One region of the Streptomyces sp. NPDC048734 genome, then DNA from elsewhere that is predicted to be linked to it. Evidence: predicted binding sites of a transcription regulator. Region 1 holds the regulator's gene; the other holds the start of a gene.
What was found. The regulator HrcA, encoded in region 1, represses chaperone genes, less so after heat shock. The targets are predictions, from matches to a motif close to TTNGCACTCNGNNNNNCNGAGTGCNAA.
Positions count from the first base shown of each region.

Region 2: groL (chaperonin GroEL) is a predicted target of HrcA. The motif match lies at 1,739-1,765, and genes of this name have one in related genera.

Region 1 is NZ_JBICUZ010000001.1:512,095-523,534, forward strand. It holds gene ACGFQC_RS02215 (DUF3097 domain-containing protein) at 1-590, opposite strand, end outside; gene ACGFQC_RS02220 (MBL fold metallo-hydrolase) at 622-1,347, opposite strand; gene hrcA (heat-inducible transcriptional repressor HrcA) at 1,506-2,522, shown strand; gene dnaJ (molecular chaperone DnaJ) at 2,523-3,656, shown strand; gene ACGFQC_RS02235 (nitronate monooxygenase) at 3,815-4,906, shown strand; gene ACGFQC_RS02240 (16S rRNA (uracil(1498)-N(3))-methyltransferase) at 4,903-5,649, shown strand; gene ACGFQC_RS02245 (hypothetical protein) at 5,726-6,109, opposite strand; gene ACGFQC_RS02250 (hypothetical protein) at 6,217-6,744, shown strand; gene ACGFQC_RS02255 (S41 family peptidase) at 6,807-10,010, shown strand; gene ACGFQC_RS02260 (HIT domain-containing protein) at 10,197-10,550, shown strand; gene ACGFQC_RS02265 (ribonuclease Z) at 10,554-11,440, shown strand, end outside.
Region 2 is NZ_JBICUZ010000005.1:107,763-119,202, reverse strand. It holds gene groL (chaperonin GroEL) at 1-1,576, opposite strand, end outside; gene ACGFQC_RS15480 (cold-shock protein) at 1,920-2,126, opposite strand; gene ACGFQC_RS15475 (MoaD/ThiS family protein) at 2,579-2,854, opposite strand; gene thrC (threonine synthase) at 2,851-4,134, opposite strand; SAM riboswitch class I at 4,153-4,323, opposite strand; gene ACGFQC_RS15465 (glucosyl-3-phosphoglycerate synthase) at 4,493-5,437, shown strand; gene ACGFQC_RS15460 (trehalose-6-phosphate synthase) at 5,570-6,982, shown strand; gene otsB (trehalose-phosphatase) at 7,290-8,156, opposite strand; gene ACGFQC_RS15450 (DUF3263 domain-containing protein) at 8,365-8,646, opposite strand; gene ACGFQC_RS15445 (extracellular solute-binding protein) at 8,681-9,904, opposite strand; gene ACGFQC_RS15440 (ROK family protein) at 10,110-11,054, shown strand; gene nagA (N-acetylglucosamine-6-phosphate deacetylase) at 11,054-11,440, shown strand, end outside.

The DNA of each region.
Region 1 (11,440 bases):
ATGTCGATGTACGGGTGGCCCACCACCAGCGCGTGCTCGCTGGTCACGGACCGGGCGATGCGCCACTCCTTGGTGCCGGGGACGAGGTGGTCCACCAGCACCCCCAGGCGGGCGTCGGGGCCGGGGGCGAACCCGTCGACGATCGACGGCAGGTCGTCCACGCCCTCCAGGTACTCCACGACCACGCCCTCGACGCGCAGGTCGTCGCCCCACACCTTCTCCACCAGCTCGGCGTCGTGCCGGCCCTCGACGTAGATGCGGCCGGCGCGGGCCACCCGGGCGCGGGCGCCGGGCACGGCGACCGAACCGGAGGCGGTACGGGCGGGCCGCAGCGGAGCCGCCGGGGCCGGGCGGACCAGCGTCACGACCCGTCCCTCCAGGAGGAAGCCGCGCGGCTCCAGCGGGAAGACCCGGTGCTTGCCGAAGCGGTCCTCCAGGGTGACCGTGCCCGCCTCGCAGCGGATCACCGCGCCGCAGAAACCGGTGCCGGGCTCCTCCACCACCAGGCCGGGGTCCGCGGGGACCTCGGGGACGGGCGGCTGCTTCTTCCACGGCGGGGTCAGGTCGGCGGAGTACACACGGGGGCCCATTCGGATGACGATAGGAGAAGCCCCGCGGCGGTCACGGCGACACGCCGAAACGCGCGGCCAGCGCGTCCCGCTGGGCCCGGACGAACGCCGCGTCCACCACCGCGCCGTGACCGGGCACGTACAGCGCGTCCTCGCCGCCGAGGTCCAGCAGCCGGTCGAGGGCGGCCGGCCAGTGCGACGGTACGGCGTCGGGCCCGGCCTGCGGTTCGCCGGACTCCTCGACGAGGTCGCCGCAGAAGACGACCTCGGGCGAGCCGGGGCCCGCCGGGACGAGGACGGCGAGGTCGTGCGCGGTGTGGCCCGGACCGACGTTCGCCAGCAGGACCTGCCGCCCGCCGCCCAGGTCGAGCGTCCACTCGCCGGAAACCGGGTGGCGGGGCCGTACCAGGGTGTCCGCGGCCTCCGTGGCCGCGGTCTCGTCCAGGCCGCACCGGACCGCGTCCGCGCGCAGTTCGTCCGCCGGTACCGATTCCGCCCCCACCGCCGCGTAGACCTCCGCGCCCGCGAAGGCCGCCGCCCCGAGCACGTGGTCGAAATGGGGGTGCGTGAGCGCGAGATCCGTCACACGCCGGCCGGCGAGTTCCTCGGCGCGCATCCGCAGCCGGGCGCCCTCGGCGAGACTCGATCCCGCGTCCACCAACAGGGCCCGCCCCTCCCCGACGACCAGCCCCGCCGTGCAGTCCCAGCCGGGCAGCCGGCACCGGCCGACCCCGGTGGCGATCCGCTCCCACCCCAGCTCTTCCCAAGTCACCGTCATACCGCGACGCTAGCCCCGGCGGCCCGGCAGGGCGACCGACCTTGCCCTGGGTGTACCCCACAGCCGTACACTGGGCCGGGGAACGCTGGCACTCGAATGTGAAGAGTGCCAGGCGGGGCGCCCGGGGGACCGGGGACGACTTCTGGAGGTGAGCGCGGGTGCTGAGTGAACGCAGGCTCCAAGTGCTGCGCGCCATCGTCCAGGACTACGTCGGCACCGAGGAACCCGTGGGTTCCAAGGCGCTCACCGAGCGGCACAACCTCGGCGTCTCCCCGGCCACGGTCCGCAACGACATGGCCGCCCTGGAGGACGAGGGGTACATCGCGCAGCCGCACACCAGCGCCGGGCGCATCCCCACCGACAAGGGCTACCGGCTGTTCGTCGACAAGCTCGCCGGCGTCAAGCCGATGACGGCCCCCGAGCGGCGGGCCATCCAGAACTTCCTCGACGGCGCCGTCGACCTCGACGACGTCGTGGCCCGGACCGTACGGCTGCTCGCGCAGCTCACCCGGCAGGTCGCCGTCGTGCAGTACCCGTCGCTGACGCGCTCCACGGTGCGGCACGTCGAGCTGCTGTCGCTGGCGCCGGCCCGGCTGATGCTGGTGCTGATCACGGACACCGGGCGGGTCGAGCAGCGGATGGTGGACTGCCCGGCGCCCTTCGGCGAGACCTCACTGGCGGACCTGCGGGCGCGGCTGAACAGCCGGGTCGCGGGCCGCCGCTTCAGCGACGTGCCGCGGCTGGTCGAGGACCTGGCCGACGCCTTCGGGGTCGAGGACCGCGGCACGGTCACGACGGTGCTCTCCACACTGCTGGAGACGCTCGTCGAGGAGAACGAGGAGCGGCTGATGATCGGCGGCACCGCCAATCTCACCCGCTTCGGACATGACTTTCCCCTCACGATCCGACCCGTCCTGGAAGCCTTGGAGGAGCAGGTCGTGCTCCTCAAGCTCCTTGGCGAGGCGGGGGATTCGGGCATGACCGTACGCATCGGTCACGAGAACGCCTACGAGGGACTCAACTCCACTTCGGTGGTGTCGGTCGGCTACGGTTCGGGCGGCGAGGCAGTCGCCAAGCTCGGCGTGGTCGGACCGACCCGCATGGATTATCCGGGAACGATGGGAGCGGTACGCGCAGTGGCACGGTACGTCGGACAGATCCTGGCGGAGTCGTAAGTGGCCACGGACTACTACGCCGTTCTCGGCGTGCGCCGCGACGCGTCGCAGGAAGAGATCAAGAAGGCCTTCCGGCGGCTCGCACGCGAGCTGCACCCGGACGTCAACCCCGATCCGAAGACCCAGGAGCGGTTCAAGGAGATCAACGCCGCCTACGAGGTGCTGTCGGACCCGCAGAAGAAGCAGGTCTACGACCTCGGCGGCGACCCGCTGTCCCAGGCGGGCGGCGGCGCGGGCGGTTTCGGGGCCGGTGGCTTCGGCAACTTCTCCGACATCATGGACGCCTTCTTCGGCACGGCGTCGCAGCGCGGGCCGCGCTCGCGCACCCGCCGGGGCCAGGACGCGATGATCCGGCTGGAGATCGACCTCGACGAGGCGGCCTTCGGCACGACCAAGGACATCCAGGTCGACACGGCGATCGTCTGCGGCACCTGCAGCGGCGAGGGCGCGGCGCCGGGGACCACCGCGCAGACCTGTGACATGTGCCGCGGCCGCGGCGAGGTGTCGCAGGTGACGCGGTCCTTCCTCGGTCAGGTCATGACCTCGCGGCCCTGCCCGCAGTGCCAGGGCTTCGGCACCGTCGTGCCGACGCCGTGTCCGGAGTGCGCGGGCGACGGCCGGGTGCGCTCGCGTCGCACGCTGACCGTGAAGATCCCGGCCGGTGTCGACAACGGCACCCGCATCCAGCTCGCCGGCGAGGGCGAGGTCGGGCCCGGCGGCGGCCCCGCCGGCGACCTGTACGTCGAGATCCACGAGCTGCCGCACGCGCAGTTCCAGCGGCGCGGCGACGACCTGCACTGCACGGTCACCCTGCCGATGACCGCGGCGGCCCTCGGCACCAAGGTGCCGCTGGAGACGCTCGACGGGCTCGAGGAGGTCGACATCCGGCCCGGCACGCAGTCGGGGCAGTCGATCCCGCTGCACGGGCGCGGTGTCACGCACCTGCGGGGCGGCGGGCGCGGTGACCTCATCGTGCACGTCGAGGTGCAGACGCCCAACAAGCTGGACCCCGAGCAGGAGCGGCTGCTGCGGGAGCTGGCGAAGCTGCGCGGGGAGGAGCGGCCCCTCGGGCAGTTCCAGCCCGGTCAGCAGGGCCTGTTCTCCCGGCTGAAGGACGCGTTCAACGGACGGTGACGGCGGCGGGCGGTGAGGGCTCCTCGCCCCCGCCGCCCCTTCCCCCTCCCGTTCCCCGGGGGCCGCGCCCCGGACCCCCTTCTGCCTGGGCGGTTTCGTCGCCGGACGCCGGACGGGCTGGTTTCGGACTCGTCCGGGCGACGTGACACCATGCCGTCATGTCCTCCGCACTGACCGATCTCCTCCCCCTCCCGATCGTGCAGGCCCCCATGGCGGGCGGCGTCTCCCTCCCGCAGCTCGCCGCCGCCGTGTCCGAGGCCGGCGGGCTGGGCTTCCTGGCCGCCGGGTACAAGACCGCCGACGGCATGTACCAGGAGATCAAGCAGCTGCGGAGTCTGACCTCCCGGCCCTTCGGCGTGAACCTGTTCATGCCGCAGCCCGAGCATGCCGAGACCGGCGCCGTCGAGGTCTACGCCCACCAGCTGGCCGGTGAGGCCGCCTGGTACGGGACCGAGCCGGGCGATCCGGACAGCGGCCGCGACGACGGCTACGACGCCAAGCTGGCGGTCCTGCTGGACAACCCGGTGCCGGTGGCCTCGTTCCACTTCGGCGTCCCCGGCCCGAAGGCGCTGGCCGCGCTGCGCCGGGCGGGCACGTTCACCCTGGTCACCGCGACCACCGTGGAGGAGGCCGTCGCGGTCGAGCGGGCCGGCGCGGACGCGGTGATCGTGCAGGGCGTGGAGGCCGGCGGACACCAGGGCACCCACCGCGACCTCCCCGAGAACGACGGCTCCGGAATCGGCCTGCTGTCGCTGCTCGCCCAGGTCCGGGAGGCCGTCGGCCTGCCACTGGTCGCCGCGGGCGGTCTCATGCGGGGCAGTCAGATCGCCGCCGTCCTCGCCGCCGGGGCGAGCGCCGCCCAGCTCGGCACCGCCTTCCTCGCGACGCCCGAGTCCGGCGCGGCCGCCGTGCACAAGGAGGCGCTCACCGACCCGCTCTTCGTGCGCACGGAACTGACCCGCGCCTTCTCCGGGCGCCCGGCCCGCGGCCTCGTCAACCGCTTCCTGCGCGAGCACGGCCCGTACGCGCCCGCCGCCTACCCCGAGGTCCACCACCTCACCTCGCCGCTGCGCAAGGCCGCCGCGAAGGCGGGCGACGCGCAGGGCATGGCGCTGTGGGCCGGCCAGGGACACCGGCTGGCCCGCGCCCTGCCCGCCGGGCGACTGGTGGAGGTGCTGGCGGCCGAACTCGACGCGGCGAGAACGGCGTTGTCGGACGGCGGCACGGCCGGCGCGGGCGGTGCGCGATGACCGCCCCCGTCTTCGTCGTCGAGGAACTGCCGGGCGGTCCCGCCGAGTTCGTGCTGGACGGGCCCGAGGGACGGCACGCCGTCTCGGTGAAGCGGCTGCGGGCCGGTGAGGAGGTCGTCCTCACCGACGGCACCGGCCGCTGGGCGCGGGGCGAGGTGGTCGCCGCCGAGGGCAAGGACCGGCTCGTCGTCGATCTGGTCCAGGTGGCTCAGGAGCCCGCCGAGGCGCCGCGGATCACCGTCGTCCAGGCGCTGCCCAAGGGTGACCGGGGCGAACTGGCCGTCGAGACGATGACCGAGACCGGGGTCGACGCGATCGTGCCCTGGTCCGCGTCCCGCTGCATCACCCAGTGGAAGGGCGACCGCGGGCTGAAGGCGCTCGCCAAGTGGCGGGCGACCGCCCGCGAGGCCGGCAAGCAGTCCCGCCGGGTCCGTTTCCCCGAGGTCGCCGACGCCGCGACCACCAGGCAGGTGGCGGCACTGCTGGCCCGGGCCGACTTCGCGGCCGTGCTCCATGAGGACCGCGACTACGGCAGCGAGCCGCTGGCGACCGCGCCGCTTCCCTCGGACGGGGAGATCGTGCTCGTCGTCGGACCCGAGGGGGGCGTCTCCCCGGAGGAGCTGGCGCTCTTCGAGGAGGCCGGTGCCAGGGCGTACCGGCTGGGGCGCAGCGTGCTGCGGACCTCCACCGCCGGGACGGCCGCCGCCGCCCTGATCCTGGGCCGGACCGGCCGCTGGTCCTGACCGGCCGCCGGTCCTCACCCGGCCGCTGGTCCTCACCCGCCCGCCGGTACTCATCGGCCCGCCTCCGGGACCCGGGTCACTCCGGTGGGGCTTCGGGCGTGGTCGCCGCGCGGCTGAGGGCGTCGAACAGGATCCAGCCGTCCAGATCCCGCTCCCGCTTCCCCTCGTGCGGCAGCAGCCGGCGGCGGACGGCCTCGTCGACGAGCGCGCGCACCGTACCGGGTTCGTGCAGGTTGAGGTGGTGGGCGCGGTCGCCGACGCCGCCCGCGTGCGTGTACGCGCCGCCGCCGACGTAACGGCCCTCGCCCTCGCGGAAGACGATCCTGGTGCGCACGCCGTCCCTGATCAGGGTGAGGACGTCCCGGCAGCCCCGGCCGTCCCGGTGCCGGTGGCGGACCGTCCACAGGTAGGCGGTCGTGTCGTCGACGATCAGTTTCCTCGGGCGGCGGCGGTCTCGCATGCGGTCACCGTAGACCGGGGCGGCGGTGCGGCGCATGGCGTTAAGTGCTCTACCGCGCCCCCGCCGGCGGTGGCAGGCTGCCCTCCATGGGGGCATGGAGGACAAGGATGCGGGGCCGGGCGCGCGGGACACGTGCGGCGGCGGTGGCGGGGCTGGCGGTCCTGGCCGTGGCCGGCGCGGTGGCGTGCGAGCCCGGCGGGATCGGCTCGGCGGCCGTCGCGTACACCACCGACGAGGCGGCGACGGCCGAGATCGAGCGCCGGGACGTCGACGTGCGATGGCTGACCTGCACCGCCGGCTACGGCGACGACGGCGCCTCCGGGGACCGGGAGACCGTCGCCTCCGTCGACTGCGAGGGGGAGACCGGCAACGGGCGGGACATCGCCCTCACCGGCCACGTCACGCGCGCCGTCGACGGCTCCTGCGTACGCGGCGACCTCCGCGCGGAGGTCGGCGGCAAGCGGCTGTTCCAGGTGAGCGGGCTCGGGGACTGCGGGTCCGCCACCCCCTCGCCGCTCACCCCGCCCCGCTCCGCGCAGCCCGCCGAACCCGGGCGGCCCACGGTCACCGTGACCGTCACCCGGACGGTCTGGTGCGGGGACGACACGCACTGCGGGTCCGCCGGCACCAAGTGACCCGGGCGGCCGACCGACCGGAACCCCTGTCGGTCACCGCCGCCCTTGCCTAGAGTGATCGGGTGACACAGCCCGTGACGCCTGCCGCGTACTTCCGATTCCCGCACCTGCAGGGCGAATTGGTGGCCTTCACCGCCGAGGACGACGTGTGGCTCGCGCCCCTCGACGGCGGGCGCGCCTGGCGGGTCAGCGCCGACAACACGCCGGTCACCCTGCCCCGCGTCTCACCCGACGGCACCACCGTCGCCTGGACCTCCACCCGCGACGGCGCCCCCGAGGTGCACGTCGCCCCGGTCGACGGCGGCCCCGCCACCCGGCTCACCCACTGGGGCAGCCCGCAGACCAGGGTGCGCGGCTGGACCCCCGACGGCCGGGTGCTCGTGCTGAGCACCCACGACCAGGCGAGCGGGCGCCGCAGCTGGGCCCGCGCGGTCCCGCTCGACGGCGGACCGGCCACCACCCTGCCGTACGGGCCCGTCGGCGGGGTCGCCTTCGGCCCGCACACCGTGCTGGTGTCCGCGCCCATGGGGCGCGAGGCCGCCCACTGGAAGCGCTACCGGGGCGGCACGGCAGGCAAGCTGTGGATCGACCGGGACGGCGACGGCGGGTTCACGCGCCTGCACGAGGACCTCGACGGCAACATCGAGTACCCGGTGTGGGCCGGCGACCGCATCGCCTTCCTCTCCGACCACGAGGGCACCGGCGCGCTGTACTCCTCCCTCGCCGACGGCTCCGACCTGCGGCGCCACACACCCCTCGACACGTTCTACGCCCGGCACGCGGCCGGGGACGGCGACCGCGTCGTGTACTGCTCCGCCGGTGAGCTGTGGATCCTGGACGACCTCGACGGCGCCGAGCCGCGCCGTCTCGACGTCCGGCTCGGCGGGCAGCGCACCGACCGGCGGCCGCACCCGGTGCCCGCCGCCCGCTGGCTGGGCTCCGCCACTCCCGACCACACCGCGCGCGGCAGCGCCGTCGAGGTGCGCGGCGCCGTCCACTGGGTCACCCACCGCCACGGCCCCGCCCGCGCCCTGGCCGCCGAACCCGGTGTGCGGGCCCGGCTGCCGCGCACCTTCCGCACGGAGGGCGAGGAATGGGTGGTGTGGGTGACCGACGCCGAGGGCGAGGACGCCCTGGAGTTCGCCCCCGCCACCGGCCCGGCACCGGGCGCCACCCCGCGCCGGCTGGCCGCCGGACGCCTCGGCCGGGTGGTGGAGCTGGCCATGGCCCCCGACGGCAGCCGGGCCGCCGTCGCCGCGCACGACGGACGGCTGCTGCTCGTCGAGCGGGAGACCGGGGAGGTCCGCGAGGTCGACCGCAGCGAGGACGGCGACGTCCGCGACCTCGTCTTCTCCCCCGACTCGGCCTGGCTGGCCTGGTCGCACCCCGGCCCGCGCCCGCTCAGCCGGCTCAAACTGGCCAACACCGCGGACCTGTCGGTCACCGAGGCGACCCCGCTGCGCTTCCACGACTACGCGCCCGCCTTCACCCTCGACGGCAGGCACCTCGCGTTCCTGTCGACGCGCGCCTTCGACCCGGTCTACGACGAGCACGCCTTCGACCTCTCCTTCATCGAAGGAGCCCGCCCGTACCTCATCCCGCTGGCCGCGACCACCCCCTCGCCGTTCGGCCCGCAGCGGCACGGCCGCCCCTTCGAGGCCCCCGACAAGGACGAGACCCCCGACAGCGAGGGCACCCCGGCCACCCGCATCGACCTGGAGGGCCTCGCCGACCGGATCGTGCCCTTCCCCGTCGAGGCCGGCCGCTACTCCGGGCTGCGCGCCGCCAAGGACGGCGTGCTGTGGCTGCGGCACCCCGTGCGCGGTGTCCTCGGCGCCTCCCGCGCCACCCCCGACGACCCCGGTCCGGGCACCGAGCTGGAGCGCTACGACCTCGTCCGGCAGCGCCTCGAACACCTCGCCCCCGACGCCGACGCCTTCGAGGTCAGCGGTGACGGCAAGCGGCTGCTGCTGCGCTCCGACGGCAAGCTCAGGGTCGTCCCCGGCGACCGGCGCGCCTCCGGCGACGAGGACGGCGACACCAACCTCACCGTCGACCTCGGCCGGGTCCGCCAGAGCGTCGACCCGGCCGCCGAGTGGCGCCAGATGTACGACGAGACCGGCCGCCTCATGCGGGACAACTTCTGGCTGCCCGACCTCGGCGGGATCGACTGGGACGGTGTCCTCGACCGCTACCGGCCGCTCCTCGACCGGGTCGCCACCCGCGACGACCTCGTCGACGTCCTGTGGGAGGTGCACGGCGAACTCGGCACCTCGCACGCCTACGTCGTCCCCCGCGGCTACGGCGGCGGCGCCCGCCAGGGTCTGCTCGGCGCCGACATCTCCCGTCACGAAGACGGCAGTTGGCGCATCGACCGGATCCTGCCGTCGGAGACCTCCGATCCCGACGCCCGCTCCCCGCTCGCCGCGCCCGGCGTCGCGGTGCGCGCGGGTGACGCGATCCTCGCCGTCGCCGGGCACCCCGTGGACCCGGTCACCGGACCCGGACCGCTCCTCGTCGGCACGGCGGGCCGGGCCGTCGAACTGACCGTGTCGCCGGCCGGCGGGGGCGAACCCCGGCACGCCGTCGTCGTCCCCGTCGACGACGAGGAGCCGCTGCGCTACCACGCCTGGGTCGCGGACCGGCGGGCATACGTGCACGAGAGGTCCGGCGGCCGGCTCGGCTACCTCCACGTGCCCGACATGCAGGCTCCCGGCTGGGCCCAGATCCACCGCGACCTGCGGGTGGAGGTGGCGCGCGAGGGCCTCGTCGTGGACGTCCGCGAGAACCGGGGCGGGCACACCTCCCAGCTCGTCGTGGAGAAGCTGGCGCGGCGGATCGTCGGCTGGGACGTGCCGCGCGGGATGCGGCCGTACAGCTATCCGGAGGACGCGCCGCGCGGACCCGTCGTCGCGGTCGCCGACGAGTTCTCCGGCTCCGACGGGGACATCGTCAACGCGGCGGTCAAGGCGCTGGGCATCGGGCCGGTGGTCGGGACCCGCACCTGGGGCGGGACGATCGGCATCGACAGCCGGTACCGGCTGGTCGACGGGACGCTGGTCACCCAGCCCAAGTACGCGATCTGGCTGGAGGGTCACGGCTGGGGTGTGGAGAACCGCGGCGTCGACCCGGACGTGGAGGTGGTGATCCGCCCCCAGGACCACGTGGCGGGCCGGGACCCGCAGGTGGAGGAAGCGGTACGGCTGGCGCTGCTCGCGCTGGAGGAGACGCCGGCGAAGGCGGCTCCGCCGTTGCCGGGGTCGTAGCCCGCCCGGTGCCGGTGCCGGTGTCACCGTCGCCGGGGGCTGCCGCCCCCAGCCACCTCCCGCCTTCGGCCCGGACGGCCTCGTCCTCGAACTCCCCCGGAGGGGGCGCCCCCGGACGGGCTGGATCGGCCCGGCGCTCGCTACCATGCCTGCGTACTGATCGAACCGGCGTGAGGAGGCACCCCGATGCCAGGCGAGCCGCAGGACGACTGTCTGTTCTGCAAGATCGTGGCGGGGACGATCCCCGCGACGATCGTGCGGGAGACCGGGACGACCATCGCCTTCCGGGACATAAACCCCCAGGCGCCCACCCACGTCCTGGTGATCCCCAAGGCGCACCACGTGGACGCCGCCGCCCTCGCCGCCGAGGCGCCGCAGCTCGCCGCGGACGTCCTGCGCGAGACGCGGGCGGTCGCCGACCAGGAGAACCTGGAGAGCTACCGCATCGTCTTCAACACCGGCGGCGGCGCCGGCCAGACCGTCTGGCACGCCCACGCGCACGTCCTCGGCGGCCGTGGCCTGCAGTGGCCCCCCGGCTGAGCCGTGTCCGTACGTGAACTGGTGGTCCTGGGCACCGCCAGCCAGGTCCCGACCCGGCACCGCAACCACAACGGCTACCTCCTGCGCTGGGACGGCGAGGGCATCCTCTTCGATCCCGGCGAGGGCACCCAGCGCCAGATGCTGCGGGCCGGGGTCGCCGCGCACGACCTGCACCGGATCTGCGTCACGCACTTCCACGGCGACCACTGCCTCGGCGTCGCCGGGGTGATCCAGCGCGTCAACCTGGACCGGGTCCCGCACCCGGTGACCGCCCACTTCCCGCGGTCCGGGCAGCGCTTCTTCGACCGGCTCCGGTACGCCACCGCCTACCGCGAGACCGTCGGCGTCACCGAGGTCCCGGTCGACGGCGACGGACCCCTCGCCGTCACCGCGTCGTACACGCTCCAGGCCCGCAGGCTCTCCCACCCGGTCGAGTCCTACGGCTACCGGCTGACCGAGCCCGACGGCCGCCGGATGCTGCCCGACCGGCTCGCGGCGCACGGCCTGCGGGGACCCGACGTCGGCCGCCTCCAGCGCGAGGGCTCGGTCGGCGGGGTGTCGCTGGAGGAGGTCAGCGAGGTGCGGCGCGGGCAGCGCTTCGCGTTCGTCATGGACACCCGTCTGTGCGACGGCGTGGGGGAGCTGGCCGAGGGCTGCGACCTGCTGGTCATCGAGTCGACGTTCCTCGACGAGGACGAGCGGCTCGCCGACGAGCACGGCCACCTGACCGCCGGTCAGGCCGGACGGGTCGCGCGGGACGCCGGTGTCCGGCACCTCGTGCTCACCCACTTCAGCCAGCGCTACGGCGACCCCGCCGAGTTCGAGCGGCAGGCACGGGCGGCCGGGTTCGCGGGGGAGCTGACGGTGGCGTACGACCTGCTGCGGGTGCC
Region 2 (11,440 bases), on a different contig from region 1:
CGGCCTTCTCCGGCTTGTCGGCGATGACGGCCTCGGTGGTGAGGAACAGCGCGGCGATCGACGCGGCGTTCTGCAGCGCGGAGCGCGTCACCTTCGCCGGGTCGATGATGCCCTCGGCGATCATGTCGACGTACTCACCGGTCGCGGCGTTCAGGCCGTGGCCGACGGGCAGGTTGCGCACCTTCTCGACGATGACGCCACCCTCGAGACCACCGTTGACGGCGATCTGCTTGAGCGGGGCCTCCAGGGCGAGCTTCACGGCGTTGGCGCCGGTCGCCTCGTCACCCTCGAGGTCGAGCTTCTCGAAGACCGAGGTGGCCTGCAGCAGGGCCACGCCACCACCGGCGACGATGCCCTCCTCGACGGCCGCCTTCGCGTTGCGGACGGCGTCCTCGATGCGGTGCTTGCGCTCCTTGAGCTCCACCTCGGTGGCGGCGCCGGCCTTGATGACGGCCACGCCGCCGGCCAGCTTCGCCAGACGCTCCTGGAGCTTCTCGCGGTCGTAGTCCGAGTCGCTGTTCTCGATCTCGGCACGGATCTGGTTGACCCGGCCCGCGACCTGCTCCGAGGAGCCGGACCCGTCGACGATGGTGGTCTCGTCCTTGGTGATGACGACCTTGCGGGCCTTGCCCAGGAGGTCCAGGGAGGTGTTCTCGAGCTTGAGACCGACCTCCTCGGAGATGACCTCGCCACCGGTGAGGATGGCGATGTCGTTCAGCATCGCCTTGCGGCGGTCGCCGAAGCCCGGGGCCTTGACCGCGACGGACTTGAAGGTGCCGCGGATCTTGTTGACGACCAGGGTCGACAGGGCCTCGCCCTCGACGTCCTCGGCGATGATCAGCAGCGGCTTGCCCGACTGCATGACCTTCTCCAGGAGCGGGAGCAGGTCCTTGACGTTGGAGATCTTGGAGTTCGCGATCAGGATGTACGGGTCGTCGAGGACGGCCTCCATACGCTCCATGTCGGTCGCGAAGTACGCCGAGATGTAGCCCTTGTCGAAGCGCATGCCCTCGGTGAGCTCGAGCTCGAGACCGAAGGTCTGCGACTCCTCGACGGTGATGACGCCTTCCTTGCCGACCTTGTCCATGGCCTCGGCGATCAGCTCGCCGATCTGGGTGTCGGCGGCGGAGATGGAGGCCGTCGAAGCGATCTGCTCCTTGGTCTCGACATCCTTCGCCTGCTCGAGCAGGGCACCGGAGACGGCCTCGACGGCCTTCTCGATACCGCGCTTGAGAGCCATCGGGTTGGCGCCGGCCGCCACGTTGCGCAGGCCCTCGCGGACCAGCGCCTGGGCGAGGACGGTCGCGGTGGTCGTACCGTCACCGGCGACGTCGTCCGTCTTCTTGGCGACTTCCTTGACCAGCTCGGCGCCGATCTTCTCGTACGGGTCCTCGAGCTCGATCTCCTTGGCGATGGAGACACCATCGTTGGTGATCGTGGGGGCGCCCCACTTCTTCTCGAGGACGACGTTGCGGCCCTTGGGGCCGAGCGTCACCTTGACGGCGTCCGCGAGCTGGTTCATGCCGCGCTCGAGGCCGCGCCGCGCCTCCTCGTCGAACGCGATGATCTTGGCCATGTGAAGTGGTCCCTCCAGGACTGGGGGTGATTCCTTCGGACCGCGCCCGCGCCCGCGACGGACGGCTCGCCGGCCCCGTGGTTCCTTGCCCCACCTGGCCTGCGGGCCTCACCGACCCGGTCCTTCGTTGTCACTCTCACCTTCAGAGTGCTAACGCAATGATTAGCACTCGCCTGTGCCGAGTGCAAGCGCCTCCCTGAGATCCGCAGGTGAACGGGGGGTGGCGGCGGGCACCGACGGTTGATCGGGCACGGCTCCGGACACACCGAAGGGCTCGCACCCCGGGAGGTGCGAGCCCTTCGCTGACGGAACAGAAGAACGTCGCTGCAAGTCGGCGCGTGCTTCAGCCGGTCGCGAGCCGGACCATGTCCGCCTGCGGCCCCTTCTGACCCTGCGAGATCTCGAAATCGACCCGCTGGCCCTCTTCCAGGGTGCGGTATCCGTCCATCTGGATCGCGCTGTAGTGGACGAAAACATCCGCACCACCGTCGACCGCGATGAAGCCGTACCCCTTCTCCGCGTTGAACCACTTGACGGTGCCCTGAGCCATGCCTAACTCCCCTATTACTGGCCCTTGCACAGATCCGCGCTTCGCGGATCCGGGTCAGACCTCACCCCCCAGTTGGTTGGGGGCGTGCGCCGGAACGCGTCGACCGCGGCCGAATGTATCTGTCCGACTGCCGTCTGCAACAGGTCAATCGGACGAGAAATCTGGACGCGAAGGCTCCGGAGAAGAGTGAGAGTTCGCCCGAATTCAGGGCAAGTCGGACCCCGCAAAGGGAATGAAAGGCGCAAAACACATGCACACTTTGGCTGTTTCTTATCGCCCGCCCCGGCGGAACCCATATGCGGCCGGCATGCGAGAGGCGACGTGTTCCCCAATCCTATCGCGCTCAACCACACTGAATTGCCCCCTCCGCTTCTCTCGCGGAGGGGGCAATTCGATGAACTCTCGGTAATTGACATTACCGACGGTTACTACCGGCGGGTACGGAACACCGTTCAGCCGCCGGCCACGGCCGGGATGATGGAGACGCCGGCGCCGTCCGGGGTCGCCGTGTCCAGCCCCTGCTCGAAGCGCACGTCGTCGTCGTTGACGTACACGTTGACGAACCGGCGCAGCTTGCCCTGGTCGTCCAGGACGCGGGCGGCGATGCCGGTGTGGTTCTTCTCCAGGTCGGTGATGACCTCGCCGAGGGTCGCGCCCTCGGCCGGGACCTCGGCCTTGCCACCGGTGTAGGTGCGCAGGATGGTCGGGATGCGGACGGTCACGCTCATGCGAGGCCAGCCTCTCGGAAGGAGTCCAGGTTGGGGCGGATGGTGGCGGTCAGGCCGGTGCCGGCCACCGCGTCGAGGGTCTTGAGGCCGTCCCCCGTGTTGAGGACGACGGTGGTCTTCGTCGGGTCCAGGAGACCGTTCTCGATCAGCTTCCTCGTCACACCGACCGTCACCCCGCCGGCGGTCTCCGCGAAGATGCCCTCGGTCCGCGCCAGCAGCTTGATCGCGTCGACCACCTGCTCGTCGTTCACGTCCTCCACCGCGCCGCCGGTGCGGCGCGCGATGTCCAGGACGTAGGGCCCGTCCGCCGGGTTGCCGATGGCGAGGGACTTGGCGATGGTGTTCGGCTTCTGCGGCCGGACCACGTCATGACCCGCCTTGTAGGCGACGGACACCGGCGAGCAGCCCTCGGCCTGCGCACCGAAGATCTTGTACGGCCGGTCCTCGACGAGACCGAGCTTGATCAGCTCCTGCAGCCCCTTGTCGATCTTCGTGAGCTGCGAGCCGGAGGCGATCGGCACGACGAGCTGGTCGGGGAGCCGCCAGCCGAGCTGCTCGCAGATCTCGTACGCCAGTGTCTTGGAGCCCTCGGCGTAGTAGGGCCGCAGGTTGACGTTGACGAAGCCCCAGCCCTCGCCGGCCGGGTCGCCGATCAGCTCGGAGCAGAAGCGGTTCACGTCGTCGTAGTTGCCCTCGATGCCGACGAGTTCGCCGCCGTAGATCGCGGCCATGACGACCTTGCCCTGCTCCAGGTCGTGCGGGATGAACACGCAGGAGCGGAAACCGGCACGGGCGGCGGCGGCGCCGACGGCACCGGCCAGGTTACCCGTGGAGGAGCAGGACAGGGTGGTGAAGCCGAAGGCGCGGGCGGCCTCGATGGCCTGGGCGACGACGCGGTCCTTGAAGGAGTGCGTCGGGTTGCCGGAGTCGTCCTTGACGAACAGCTTGCCGGCGTCGACGCCCAGCTCGCGGGCCAGGTTGTCGGCCTGGACGAGCTTGGTCCAGCCGGGATTGATGTTGGGCTTGTCCGCCACGTCGGCCGGGACGGGCAGCAGCGGCGCGTAGCGCCAGATGTTCGCGGGGCCCGCCTCGATGCGCTTGCGGAGCTCCTCGGTCTCGTGGGACGAGAAGTCGTAGGCGATCTCGAGCGGGCCGAAACACTCCTCGCAGGCGAAGACCGGGCCGAGGGGCACGCGGTGTCCGCACTCGCGGCAGGAGAGCGCCGCGGCGGGACCGAGGTCGACGGAGTTCGTGGTGCTTGCAACTGTCTGCGCAGCCATGTGAGGCGAGGCCCTTTCTCCTCATCTTCCTCACGACGCATCTCGCCGTGAGACGGATTTGGCACCTTCCCTAGCCGGGAGCCTCGCCACATCGACGTGACGCGTGGGCGGTCACGCCTGGCGGCGCGCGCGGCTGGAGGGTTGCCGGGGCTTCATCGGGCCGTATCCCTCTGCCCCTCTGGATGAGCGGTATGAAGTTGTGAACAGCGGCCACCTCGGACATGCGATGGTCATCCGCGTTGTTCAAGACTGTAACCGAAGGCCAGGACAGTTGAGACAGACGTCCGAACCGCGAGATGGATCACACGGTCACCCGCCGTGCACCGCGTGTGATCACGACAGTGAGGAGCCGCAGACCGTGCTGAAAGAAGCTGAAGCCTGGCTGGCCACCCGCTCCTGGTCCGTGACCGACCGACCGCTGCACCGCGTCCTGGCCGCGAAGCGCGCCTCGGGCCAGTCGGTGTCCGTGGTGCTGCCCGCCCTGAACGAGGAGGAGACGGTCGGTGACATCGTCGCGGTCGTCCGCCACGACCTGATGCGGCAGGTCCCCCTCGTCGACGAGATCGTCGTCGTCGACTCGGGCTCCACCGACCGTACGTCGCAGGTCGCCGCGGCGGCCGGGGCGCGCGTCGTCCACCGGGACGAGATCCTGCCCCGGATACCGGCCGTGCCCGGCAAGGGCGAGGTGCTGTGGCGGTCACTGCTCGTGACGACCGGGGACATCGTCTGCTTCATCGACGCCGACCTCAGGGAGTTCTCCTCCGACTTCGTCTCGGGGATCGTGGGCCCGCTGCTCACCGACCCCGGCGTGGACCTGGTCAAGGCGATGTACGACCGCCCGCTGGGCGGCGCTGCGGGCCAGGGCGGCCGGGTCACCGAACTCATGGCCCGCCCCCTGCTCAACATGCACTGGCCGCAGCTGGCCGGCTTCGTGCAGCCGCTCGGCGGCGAGTACGCGGCACGGCGCAGCCTGCTGGAACAGCTCCCGTTCCCCGTCGGCTACGGCGTGGAGCTCGGCATGCTCGTCGACGCCCTGCACCTGGTCGGCCTGGACGCCCTCGCCCAGGTCGACGTCGGCGTTCGCAAGCACCGCCACCAGGACGGGCAGGCGCTCGGCAGGATGGCGGCGGCGATCTACCGCACCGCGCAGCTCCGGCTGGCCCGCGGGCACCTGATCCGCCCCGCCCTCACCCAGTTCGAGCGGAGCGCGGACGGCTTCGAGCCGCGCACCTACTCCGTGGACACCGAGGAACGGCCGCCGATGGCGGAGATCGCCGAGTACGCGGAACGCAAGGTCGCCTGACGGGCCGTGCGCTCAACCGGCCGGACGCGCGCCGCACCACCCGGTCCGGCGGTCGTGTACGGCCGGACACGACCCGTCCACGGACCGCATCCGTACGTTTGAGCGTTTACGGACCGGGCTAGGTTGTGGCGTATGGCTTCCACGCGTGCTGCTGTTGCTGAGGGTGCTCAGGTGCTGGTCGCGTCCAACCGCGGCCCGGTCTCCTACCAGGTGCGCGAGGACGGTTCGCTGCACGCCAGAAGGGGCGGCGGCGGACTGGTCTCGGGCCTGTCGGCGATCGGGCCGGACGCGGGCGCCCTGTGGGTGTGCTCGGCGCTCTCCGACGACGACCGCGAAGCGGTACGGCGCGGGGTCGGCGAGGACGGCGTCCGGATGCTCGACATCCCGGCCGACGTGCACGCCGACGCGTACAACGGCATCGCCAACTCCGTGCTCTGGTTCATCCACCACCTGCTGTACCAGACCCCGCTGGAGCCCGTCTTCGACGCGGAGTTCCGGCGCCAGTGGGCGTCGTACGAGGCGTACAACCGCGCGTTCGCGGAGGCGCTCGCCGAGGAGGCCGGCCAGGGCGCGGCGGTCCTGGTGCAGGACTACCACCTCTGCCTGGTCCCGGGCATGCTCCGCGAGCTGCGGCCCGACCTGCGCATCGGCCACTTCTCGCACACGCCGTGGGCGCCGGTGGACTACTTCGCGCTGCTCCCCTCCGACATCCGCGCGCAGCTGCTGCGCGGCATGCTCGGCGCGGACCGCCTGGGCTTTTTGACCAGGCGCTGGGCGGACGCCTTCACCGCGTGCTGCGCGGAGTTCGCGGGCGGTACCGGCGGCACCGGGATCGGGGTGCACGGCCTGGGCGCCGACGCCGACTTCCTGCGCGCCCGCTCCCACGAGAGCGACGTCGAGGAGCGCATCGCCGCCCTGCGCGAGGAGATCGGCGAGGGCCGCAAGGCCATCGTGCGCGTCGACCGCACCGAGCTGTCGAAGAACATCGTGCGCGGTCTGCTGGCCTACCGGCAGCTCCTCGACGACCGCCCCGAGTGGCGCGAGCGCGTCGTCCACGTGGCGTTCGCCTACCCCTCCCGCCAGGACCTCGCCGTCTACCGCGACTACACGGCCGAGGTGCAGCGGGTGGCGCGGGAGATCAACGAGCGGTACGGCACACCCGGCTGGACCCCGGTCGTCCTGCACGTGAAGGACGACTTCGCCCGCTCCCTGGCGGCGTACCGCCTCGCCGACGTGGCCCTGGTCAACCCCATCCGCGACGGCATGAACCTGGTCGCCAAGGAGGTCCCGATCGTCTCCGACGAGGGCTGCGCCCTGGTGCTGTCCCGTGAGGCGGGGGCGTACTGGGAGCTGGGCGAGGACGCGATCGTGGTGAACCCCTACGACGTCCTGGAGACCGCCGATGCCCTGCACGAGGCGCTGACCATGGCGCCGGAGGAACGGGCGGAGCGCAGCAAGAGGCTGACGGCGGCCGCGACCGCGCTCCCTCCGGCCCAGTGGTTCCTGGAGCAGCTCCAAGCCCTCCAGGCCCTCCGCCGCGGCTGACCGGAGAAAACCCGCGGCACCCCGCGCCCCCGGCCGACCCGCCGGGGGTCCGCGCACACCGGGTCCGTCACCGCAGCCGCCCCACCGGCACCCTCACCAGCCCCACACACGCGGCAGGACCCGACGGCACCTCACCGTCACCCCACGCCCGTCACCCTCACACACCCTGTGGACCCGGCAGGACCCGACGGTCCTCACCGTCACTCCCACGCCCGTCCCCACAGCTCCACGAAGGACACCCGCAGCGGCCCCACTCCCCCGGCCCGTCCACCGGCGGACCCGCACACGCGCACCCGTGCCCGGTCTCTCACCGCAGCTCGTCCGAGAGGGCACGCAGCAGTCCCACCACCCCGGCGGGGCCCTCGACGACCAGGTCCGCCCGCTCCGACAGTTCGGTCACCTCGGAGCTGCCGCTGGCCACGAGCAGACCGGGGACGCCGTCGGAGCGGAGCTTCTCGACGGCGGCGAAGGCGGGCAGGTCCCCGAGGTCGTCGCCGGCGTAGAGAACCGTCCCGGCGCCGGTCTCGCGGACGTACTCCGTCAGCGCCACGCCCTTGTCCACGCCCGGCGGCCGCAGCTCCAGCACCATCCGGCCCGGCTCGACGATGAGTCCGTGCCGGGCCGCGAGGTCGGCGAGCGGGCGGCGCAGCGCCTCGAACGCGGCCTGCGGATCCTCCGCCCGCCGCGTGTGCACGGCGACGGCCCGCCCCTTCTCCTCGACCCAGGTCCCCCGCCACGCCCCGGCCGCCTCCAGCACGGCGGGCAGCTCGGCCCGCACGGCCGCGACACCGGGATGCGGCGCGAGCGCGGTGACGGTCCCGGTGCGGGCGTCCCACCGCTCGGCCCCGTAGTGCCCGAGCACGGCCAGCCGCTCCAGCCCCGGCACCCCGGCGAACCCGCCGTTGCCCACCGCCACGGCGGCGGGCCGTCCGGTCACCACGGCGACCGAGGCCACCTTCGGCGCCAGCTCCGCGAGCGCGGGGAGCGCGTCCGGATGCGGCCGCGCGTCCTCCGGGTTCTCGACGATCGGCGCGAGCGTGCCGTCGAAGTCGAGCGCGACGAGCGCGGTGCGCGGCGCGGCCAGGATCGCGGCGAGCGCCTCGCGGCCGTGGGGGGTGGTGGGGGTGGGGAGAGAGGAGCGGGAGTCCGTGGAGTGCGTCTCGTGGGTGCCCATACGGTGACGATAACCGGACGGGATCGGCGGCGAGGGGGACGGGTCCACGACCGGACGGGCCCGCACTTCCCGGTGCCGGGCACGGCGACCCGGCTGGTCCGGCCTTCGAGGACGGGGCCGCTTCAGGACCGAAGCGGGGGTCCGGGAACGGCGGTCCCCGGGGACGGCGCCCCCTGCCCACCCGTACGGACTCCCCGTCCCGGCGGGCTCACCGCTCCGCCCGGCGGGCCTCCCGCACCCGGCGGAGCCGGTTCACCGTCACCGGGTCGTGCGCCAGCGCCCGTGCGTCGTCCAGCAGCGCGTTGAGCAGCTGGTAGTACCGCACGGGCGACAGGTCCAGCTCCTCACGGATCGCCCGTTCCTTCGCGCCGGGCCCCTGGAACCCACGCCGCTCCAGGGCGAGGATGCCCCGCTCCCTCGCCCCGAGCCCTCCGTGCCCGCCGTGCCCGTCGTGCCCGTCGTGCCCGTCGTCGTCTGCCGCCCGCTCCATGCCCCGCACGGTAACCCAACCGCCCGGAGGCGGCTCAGCCGCCGGTGCCGCTCTCCGCGGCGGTGGCCGTCATCTGGAGCCGGCCGAGGATTTCGGCCGGGCTGCCACCGGGCTGCACGGCCTGGCCGATCCGCTTCTTGACGTCCGCGCTGACCGCCGCCCAGGAGGTGCGCCCCACCGGGTACAGCTCGGACACCGGCAGCTGGTCGAGGAAGGGCTTGAGGTCGGCGTCCTCGGGGGCGGCCGTCATGGTCTGGGAGGCGGAGTTGGTGACGGGCAGCAGGTCGTACTCGCGGGAGAAGTCGAGGACGTTCTTCTCGCTGTAGACGAAGTTCAGGAAGTCCTTGATCTGCTCGGCGTGGCCGTTCTGCTTGAAGGCGGTCATCCAGTCGGCGACGCCCATGGAGACCTTGGTCGGCCCGTCGAGGCCGGGCATCGGGACCATGCCGAACTTCACGCCCTTCTTCGCGGCCGTCTTCATCAGCGAGGGGTGCCCGTTGAGCATGCCGACCTGGCCGGCGGCGAACGCGGCGAACGCGTCGGCCCGGTTGAGCTTGCCCGGCGCGACCGGTCCGGTGAGGCCCTTGCCGACCAGTTCGTTCTTCAGCCAGGTGAAGGTGTGGACGTTCCCGGTGGAGTCGAGGCTGTAGCCGGTGGCGGTCTCGGTGTAGCCGCCCCCGCCGCTGAGCAGCCACTGCATGGTCTCGGCCTGCGCCTCCTCGGGGCCCAGCGGCAGGGCGTACGGGTACTTCACACCGTCCGCCTTCAGCGCCTCGGCGTCCTCGGCCAGTTCGGCCCAGGTGGTCGGCGCGGTGATGCCGGCCTCGGCGAAGAGGGCCTTGTTGTAGAACAGCAGCCGCGTGGAGGAGGCGAACGGCATGCCGTACTGCACGCCGCGCACCTCGCCCGCGTCGGCGAGCTGGGGCACGAAGTCGGCCTGGACGGGGATGGAGAGGACGTCGCCCGCCCGGTAGAGGAGGTCTTCGGCGGCGTAGTCGGCATAGGCGCCGATCTGCGCCATGTCGGGGGCCTTGCCCGCGTCGACCAGCTCCTTGACCTCGCGGTCGACGTCGTTCCAGGAGTGGACGGTGACCTCGACGGTGACGTCGGGGTGGTCCTTCTCGTAGGCCTCGACCAGCGCGTCCCAGTACTTCCTGGAGCTGTTGGCGTCGCTGTCGCCGTAGTCGGCGGCGACGAGTGTCAGGGTGACGTCACCGGAGCCGCCTGTCACCCCGCAGCCGGCGAGGGCCGCCGTCATGCTCAGGGCGGCTGCCACCGCGATCGTTCCCGACTTCGCTGCCCGCCGCTGCACTGCGTTCTCCCGCTCCCCTGGACGGCCGGGCCCCGCGTGCACACACAATCCACACATGATTGCTCCGACCAATGAAACCGATATGCGGATTAAGGTCTACACCACGCAAGTGGACTAGACCTCTTGCGGGTCCTCGGGCCACACTGTCCCCGTGAGACATGTCATCGCCCTCGATGTGGGCGGCACCGGGATGAAAGCCGCCCTCGTCGGGGCGGACGGCGCGCTGCTGCACCGGGCCCGCCGGGCCACGGGCCGCGAACGCGGTCCCGACGAGGTCGTCGCCGGCATCCTCGACTTCGCCGCCGAGCTGCACGCGTACGGTGCCGAACACCTCGGCGAGGGCGCGGCCGCGGCCGGGGTCGCCGTCCCCGGCATCGTCGACGAGGCGAACGGCGTCGCCGTCTACGCCGCCAACCTCGGCTGGCGCGACGTGGACCTGCGCCGGCTCCTCACCGCCCGGCTCGGCGGCATCCCGGTGGCCCTCGGCCACGACGTCCGCACCGGCGGACTCGCGGAGGGGCGCATCGGAGCGGGCCGGGGCGCCGACCGCTACCTCTTCGTGGCCCTCGGCACGGGCATCGCGGGCGCCATCGGCGTGGCCGGCCGGGTGGAGGCGGGCGCGCACGGCTGCGCGGGCGAGATCGGCCACATCGTCGTACGCCCCGGCGGCACGCCCTGCCCCTGCGGACAGCGCGGCTGCCTGGAGCGGTTCGCGTCGGCGGCGGCGGTCGGCGAGGCCTGGGCGGCGGCCTGCGGGGACCCGGAGGCGGACGCCGCGGACTGCGCGAAGGCCGTCACGTCCGGCGACCCGAACGCCGTCCGGATCTGGCAGCAGGCGGTCGACGCGCTCGCCGACGGCCTGGTCACCGCCCTCACCCTGCTGGACCCGCGCGCCCTCGTCATCGGTGGCGGCCTCGCCGAGGCGGGGGAAACCTTGTTCACACCGCTGCGGAACGCCGTCCGTCGGCGGGTCACCTTCCAGAAGCTCCCGGACATCGTCCCGGCGGCGCTGGGCGACACCGCCGGATGCCTGGGGGCGGGGCTCCTGGCCTGGGATCTCCTCACAACGACCGACGGCACGGAGGTAACACCCTGATGGCCACCCCTCCAGGGGCGCGGGACGCCACCCCACGCGGCTCCGCCGCGTGGGCGCGACCGGCCACCACGCACCCGCAGGTACTCACCGGCGCCAGGGTCGTACTCCCCACCGGCACGGTGCCCGACGGCCGCGTCACCGTGGACGGCACGAGAATCGCCCCCGAAGCGCCGCGGGGAACCGCCCGCGTCGTCGACGTGACGGGCCACTGGCTGGTCCCCGGCTTCGTCGACCTGCACAACCACGGCGGCGGCGGGGCCTCCTTCTCCGGCACCGCCGACGAGGTGCACCGGGCGATCCGCACCCACCGCCGCCACGGCACCACCACGCTCGTCGCGTCCACGGTCACCGACGACATGGACGTCCTGGTCCGGCAGGCCGGCCTG